3 regions of the Rhizobium acaciae genome follow, and region 2 is predicted to be linked to each of the others. Evidence: riboswitches for the same ligand, from Rfam matches in the RefSeq annotation. Region 2 holds a riboswitch; each other region holds the start of a gene.
What was found. A riboswitch is a leader RNA that binds a small molecule or an ion and turns the genes downstream of it on or off. The one in region 2 is predicted to bind thiamine pyrophosphate.
Positions count from the first base shown of each region.

Region 1: it holds a riboswitch for thiamine pyrophosphate, as region 2 does, so the genes downstream of both, thiM (hydroxyethylthiazole kinase) here and OLZ32_RS25165 (Ykof family thiamine-binding protein) in region 2, are expected to answer to the same signal.
Region 3: it holds a riboswitch for thiamine pyrophosphate, as region 2 does, so the genes downstream of both, thiC (phosphomethylpyrimidine synthase ThiC) here and OLZ32_RS25165 (Ykof family thiamine-binding protein) in region 2, are expected to answer to the same signal.

Region 1 covers NZ_JAPCZO010000002.1:83,699-85,955, forward strand. Annotated here, with positions in the region: gene thiE (thiamine phosphate synthase) at 1-127, opposite strand, end outside; gene thiM (hydroxyethylthiazole kinase) at 124-927, opposite strand; TPP riboswitch at 978-1,074, opposite strand; gene OLZ32_RS04215 (hypothetical protein) at 1,166-2,257, opposite strand, start outside.
Region 2 covers NZ_JAPCZO010000017.1:25,509-27,765, reverse strand. Annotated here, with positions in the region: gene OLZ32_RS25170 (ABC transporter permease) at 1-375, opposite strand, end outside; gene OLZ32_RS25165 (Ykof family thiamine-binding protein) at 387-995, opposite strand; TPP riboswitch at 986-1,099, opposite strand; gene OLZ32_RS25160 (NADPH-dependent FMN reductase) at 1,344-1,940, opposite strand; gene soxR (redox-sensitive transcriptional activator SoxR) at 2,024-2,257, shown strand, end outside.
Region 3 covers NZ_JAPCZO010000055.1:1,238-3,494, reverse strand. Annotated here, with positions in the region: gene thiC (phosphomethylpyrimidine synthase ThiC) at 1-1,102, opposite strand, end outside; TPP riboswitch at 1,191-1,310, opposite strand; partial or broken gene OLZ32_RS38775 (3-oxoacyl-[acyl-carrier-protein] synthase III C-terminal domain-containing protein) at 1,382-2,024, opposite strand; gene OLZ32_RS38770 (DUF1059 domain-containing protein) at 2,218-2,257, opposite strand, start outside.

The DNA of each region.
Region 1 (2,257 bases), on a different contig from region 2:
GCTTGTCGCGCAGTTGCACCATGGTGGCGCCGCCGGCAATGGCAAGGCGCGCGGTTTCGACCATGCCGATCCCGGCGCAGAGATCGGGGTCGAGGACGAGGTAGAGCGAAAGGTCGAAAGCCTTCATGCGGCCGATATCCTTGCCCTGGCGTCAAGCGTTTCGGCGTCGAGCGCGGCCAGCGCATCGAGGAAGCGCCAGGAGAAGGAGCCGGGGCCGGCCGCTCCAAGTGCTGCCTCCTCGCCGGCGATGGCGAAGGTTGCAAGTGCCGCAACCGTCGCGCCGAAGATATCCTCAGGTGCCGTCGCGGCAAAGGCGCCGACGAGGCAGGTGAGCGAGCAGCCGAGTGCTGTGACTTGCGGCATCAAGGCCGATCCGCCTTCGATGCGCACGGCCCGCTCGCCGTCGGTGACGAAATCGACGGCGCCGGTAACGGCGACGACCGCCCGCTGACGCTCAGCGAGCCATCGCGCCGAACCTTCCGCCTGTTCGACCGGGTCGCGGCTGTCGACCCCCTGGCCGCGGCTCTCTCCGCCGGCAAGCGCGATGATTTCGGAAGCGTTGCCGCGGATGATGGTCGGACGCAGTGCCAGGAGGTCGGCGACGGCGTTGCGGCGGAAAGCCGTCGCATAATGGGCGACCGGATCGAGCACCCAGGGTTTGCCGGCTAATGTCGCCGCCTTCGCCGCCGCCTGCATGCCGTCGATCCATTGCGTCGACAGCGTGCCGATATTGATGGTCAGCGCACTGGCGATCCCGGCGAATTCGCCGGCTTCTTCCGCCGCATGCACCATGGCGGGCGAGGCGCCAGCGGCGAGCAGAACATTCGCGGCGATATTCATGGCGACATAATTGGTGATGCACTGAACGAGCGGCGGCTTTTCGCGCATCGCCTTCAGCATCGCTCCTGGTGTGGTCATGGTCTGCATGTGGCCCCTTTCAGGCGGGGGCGGGCACGGGGCGGTTCGTGCGGACGGTGCCGCGGCCCCGAGCGACTCCCTCCGCCGGCATTATCCGGTTCAGGTTCGAAGGGTGCTTCTCAGCCCGTCTGTCGACGGGCGCCCCTGTCTCTCATCGCGCTCTTTTTCGCAGAGAACAGGACTGATGTCATCCTGAAAATGACAATTCCACGACTGACAGCGCCGCGCGTTTTTTTATGAAAGGCCATCAGCCGACGATCTTTGCCAGCAGCCGTCCGACATCCTCGTTGGCGACATTGTTATGGGCATCCGACGCCCTCGTCTTGATGATGTACTTGTCCGCCAGGAAGGTATTGACCTTGCCGGCCTGCGGCGCGAAGACGGCATCCGTATCGTCCTCGACGGCCTGCCCCGCCTTCAGGTGCTGCGGACCGTTCGCCCCCATCGCCCCGAACTCGTCGTTGGCATCGCCGATGCTCTTGGCGATATCGCGCGACAGGCGCGACGCCAGCGCATAGGCGAGCGTGCAGGCGAGATCGTTGTGGGTGTGGGTGATGCAGATCGGGCCGGTCGGTTTGCCCACGACATCGGGAAAGGCGCCGGCAAGGCCCGGCTTGATCTCCTTCGCGAAGCCATTGTGCGAGAAGGCTCCTTGCAGCAGGGTGAGCGAGAAGAATTCCAGCTTCTGGACCGGGGCGAGCCCGTTGGCTGCTGCCGCGACCAGCCGGGCGCCGAAGCTGTGGCCGACGAGATGCAGGCGGATCGGCTGCTGCAGCACGAGCTTCGACAGCACGCTTTTCGTCAAAGCCTCGCCGACGATGCCGGCGCGTTTCTTCATTTCGTAATAGGTCAGCTGGTTCAAAAACCGCGCCACCGCCGCTCTCGGGCCGGAGATCAGGCCCGAGACGAAATCCCCGAGCCCTTGAGCCTTGCCGACGGAGCTTTCGAGGTTAAATGTCGGCGCCGCGATGAGAGCTTCCATCAGCATTTTGGCGCTGGTGGCATCGTCCGTGGCGAGCGCAATCGGCGCTGAATCCGCGTTGAGTTCGGAATCCGTTCCGGGAGAACCGAGTGCTTTATTGCCGTTCTTGACGAGGAAAAACGACGTCGTTTCATTGAGCGCTTCGGCTGCCGCCCGCGCCTTTTCGGCCGTTGCGGCGCCATCCGGCCCGAAGAGATCCTCGAAATCCTTCAACACGTCTTTGAAGGCCTGATCGTCGAGATCCTCAGGGCCTGCCGCCGTCCCATCTGCTGCCAGAGTTCCACCGCCGCCTGGCGTCACCAGTGTCTGCTCGTCGAAATCGGTGCGATAGGCCTTGGCGGGCCAGACGACACCGGC
Region 2 (2,257 bases):
GACGACGAGGGGAGCGATCGCCACCAGCGGCAGGGTCTGGCTGGCGATGAAGATCGGCAGCAATGCCCGGCGCATGAAAGGCACGAAATCCATGAGGATCGAGGCGGCGAAGGCGAAGGCAAGCGACAGGGCGAAACCACCGAGTGTCGCGCCGAGCGTCGGCCAGGTATTTGATATCAGCGCCTCGCGGTTCAGCCAGCCCTGGACGACGATGCGCGAAGGCGCCGGCAGGATAGAAGGTTTTATGCCCGAAAGATCGGCATAGAGTTCCCATGCCGCCAAGAAGGCGCAACCGGCGAGCAGGGCGGGTATGCCCCGGCAGAGAGCGGTGCGGAGCGCGGCAAGGCGCGATTCCGATGGTGATGGCGGTGTCATCAGCGTTCGATTCAGGCTTTCGTCGGGCTATTCGCGGAAACCGTGATGTCGAGGGTCACATGTCCCTCGGGGTCGCCGAAGCGAAAGAAGGCCTCGCGAATGGTGGCGAAGACCGCGCCGGCGTCGCCAGAGAGCCTGGTGCAGAAATTCTTGGCGCGGTCGAAGGTGCCGGAGCGCTTCAGGAAGTCGATGCAGCCATAGATCTCGTCCATATGGGTACCGGTTCCCATGACGTAGAGCGAGAATTGCGCAGCGGTCGGCTGTCCGCTTTCGGCGGTGGTTTCAACGGCGGCAAGTGCGGCTGTTATACGCTCGGCAAGCGGCTCCGCCTGGCCGAGGGAGGGGTTGACGCCGCAGATGGCGTCGTCGGGCTCGCCGGGGCAGCCGCGTGAAACGGCAGCGGATAATACGCAATGCTCGCCGGTTTTTGCGGCGGCGACGAAAAGATCGTGCATGGCGGCGAAGAGAATGTCAGGCGGGCCGACCAGCAGAGTGGAGATGTCATCGACCTCGATGCGCAACCGGTCGCGATAGGGATCCAGCGCCGTGACGGCGTCGAGAATGATGCCGACGAAATTGTCGGACATCGGATAGAGTGACACTTGTGCGCCTGAGAACATCTGAACCTCGCTCCGCTGGCATTACCCAGATCAGCTTTGAAGGGTCCAGAGGCTTGCGCCTCACATCTCAGCCCCGGCAATACAGAGCTCCCCTGTTATTTGCTCGGAAACTATCACCGCGGTTTTCTCCCCGCAACCGCAAAATTGCGAACCCGTCCGTGCGGTCGGAATGAACCGGATGTGGCGGAAAACACCCGGGCGGAGGATCTGCCCGGGTGTTCCCAATGGTTCCGTACCTGCCGGGAACGGAACCGGAGCTTCCTGCCTCAGGCGGCTAGCGCATAACCCCGAAAATCGGCATCGATTTTCGGAAAGGATCATACGCAGATTCAAAGTGATAGAGCGTCCTTAGCGCTCCTGAAAAGACGCGCGGCGCTCTATGTCGGCATAGGGACGATCGCTGCGGGCGGTGACGAGCGCCCGTGTCCACCATTCCAGCCTCGCCATCATCCGATCGAGCAAACGCATTGCATCGGCGGGATTGTCGAGCCTTCCCTGCGTATCGAAGCGGTTCCAAGGTGCGGCAAAGCTGACCGAATCGCGGATGGTGACGGCGTGGAGTTCGGCAAAGACCAGCCGCAGCTGTTCGACGGCGCGCAGGCCGCCGGATATGCCGCCATAGGAAACGAAGGCGACCGGCTTGCCCTGCCAGGGCTCGAAGAAGAAATCGATGATCGACTTCAACGAGGCGGTGAAGCTGTGATTGTATTCCGGCGTGACGATGATGAAGGCGTCGGCCATGCCAAGCCGTCCGGCGAGCCTGTCGATTTCAGGATGCGCTATGTCACGGTTGGTCGGCAGTGCGAAATCCAGTGGGTCGATGATGTCGATATCGAATTGCGGGAAGCGGAGGAGTTCCTGCGTCAGCCATTTGACCACCCGGTCGCAGATGCGGCCCTCTCTCGTGCTCCCGTAGATGACAGCCAGCCTGGTGGGTGTTTTCATGCGTCGCTCCTTGTTGCGATTGGACTTTACGATTGCAGGAGCAAGGGTTATAGAACCTCGACTAATATTGAGGTCAAGAGGCGATGGATACAATTCCGGCAGCGCCGCTCGGCAAGCTCCTGACGGTCGGCGAAGTGGCGGAGCGCAGCGGCCTGGCCGTCTCGGCGCTGCATTTTTACGAGACCAAGGGGCTGATCTCGAGCATCCGCTCCCGCGGCAATCAGCGGCGCTATGGGCGCGATGTGCTTCGCCGGCTCGGCATCATCAAGGTGGCGCAGCGTGTCGGCATTCCGCTTTCGGAAATCCAGGCGGCGTTC
Region 3 (2,257 bases), on a different contig from region 2:
AGAAGGTGACGTCATAGGCGCGGGCGATGTCGCAGATCTCCTCGAAATGCTCGTAGAGAAAACTCTCTTTGTGGTGATGCAGACACCACTTGGCCATGATCGAGCCGCCGCGGGAAACGATGCCGGCAACCCGATTGACGGTCAGCGGGATATAGGAAAGCCGCACGCCCGCATGGATGGTGAAATAGTCGACGCCCTGCTCGGCCTGTTCGATCAGCGTATCGCGATAGACCTTCCAAGTCAGGTCCTCGGCAATGCCGCCCACCTCTTCCAGCGCCTGATAGAGCGGCACGGTACCGATCGGCACCGGCGAATTGCGGATGATCCATTCGCGGATATTGTAGATGTTGCGGCCGGTGGAAAGATCCATGACCGTGTCGGCACCCCAGCGGACCGCCCAGACCATCTTCTCGACCTCCTCGGCCATGGAGGACGTGACGGCCGAATTGCCGATATTGGCGTTGATCTTCACCAGGAAGTTCCGGCCGATGATCATCGGCTCGGATTCCGGATGGTTGATATTGGCGGGAATGATCGCCCGGCCTTCGGCGACTTCCCGGCGCACGAATTCCGGTGTGACGAAATCCGGGACATGGGCGCCAAAACTTTCGCCGTCGCGGATAAGAGCCTCCTTGGCCGCCTGACGGCCGAGGTTTTCGCGAATGGCGACGAACTCCATTTCCGTTGTGACGATGCCAGCACGCGCATAGGCAAGCTGGGTAACGGCCCTGCCGTTTCTGGCCTTGAAGGGCTGGTTGCGGATCGGGAATTCGGGCGTCAGGTGATTTCCGGAGATGAAGCCGTTATCCTCCGGCCTGACGATGCGACCCTCATAGGCCTCGACGTCGCCGCGAGCGAGAACCCAGCTTTCGCGCAGGCGCGGCAGGCCGGACTCGATCGCCACGACATGTGCGGGATCGGTGTAGGGACCTGAGGAATCGTAAACGGTCACCGGCGGTTCGCCGGAGGTCGGATGAACGGAAATCTCGCGCATCGGCACGCGGATCTGCGGATGCAGTTCGCCCGGGATATGAATCTTGCGGGAGGCCGGCAGTGGGCCGGTCGTGACAGTCGGGGTAAGATGTTTTGCGGCAATATTCATGGATGAGGCTCCAAAGGTTGGAGACCCAGTCATCAGAGCCGGAATGATGAAAAGACGCTGACAGGAATCCGCACGCGGAATCCCAGTCATAGCAGCGCTTGCACCGTCCCTACGCCAGTATGAACTGGATCAGGTTCAACGGGTCACTGCGCCGCGAAATCGCTCAGCAGTATCTCAGCCCCTTGTCGTGACCCCCCTGGTGAATGAACGTAGGTTAGTGCCCGAAAAGGCGTTTCGTCAACCGTCAATCGCCAAAGGATGTCAGAACCGTCTTGCCCGCTACATCCGGTAGGCGACGGCGCCACCCGTCAAACCGGCACCTGCAGCGGTCAGCAGCAGCGTCTCTCCCTCCGCAAACTGCCGCTTGTTCTTGGCGATAGAGAGCAAAAGCGGAATGGTCGCGGCAGAGGAATTGCCGAAAATTCGATCGTCCGGACTGTCCTTGCCGGATCGATGCCGAGATTGTCGCAAACGGCGCCGAACATGCGTGCATTGGCTTGGTGCGGAAGGAACCGGCCAATCTGGCCGGCGGTGATTTCTGCATGCTGCAATACTCTTTGCGACGTCTTGGAGCAGCACCGCGCTCGCCCGCTCGGCGAGGTTGATCCGGCGGCTAAGAATGTTGGCCGCAACCACCAACACTGCACGCCCTTAGGCGCGAACGAAACCGTCGGCGAGCATGAGCGCATAGAGGAAGCCCGAACAGGCGCCCGCAAGGTCGATCGCGCCGGATCGCATAAGTCCAAGTCTATGGGCGAGCAAGGGGGCGGAGGGCAGAAGCAGGATGATCGGGTGTTGACGTTGCGAGCAGAGTGAGCGCGATCTCGCTTCGGGCAATCTCCGCATCGTTGAGGGCTATCCGGCCTGCGTCGGCAGCAAGGCCGCTCAGCGTCTCACCGTCTTCGGCCCAATGGCGCGTGCGACGTCTGCTCGTCAGTAACCATGCACCACAATTCAATATTCTATCGCTGAATAGAATATTGAATTGAGCCTCCGTCGATGTCAGCATCCTTGCCAAGCCGAATTGCGCTCGTTCGGGCCACGATCCGACGAATCTCAACAAGAACGGCCGCTCGATAGCCGTCGGGGGCATGAAGAGAGCAGCCCCTGTCTGTTCAGGAGCGCCCGGATCGATCCGCAGAGGGGACGTCGGTA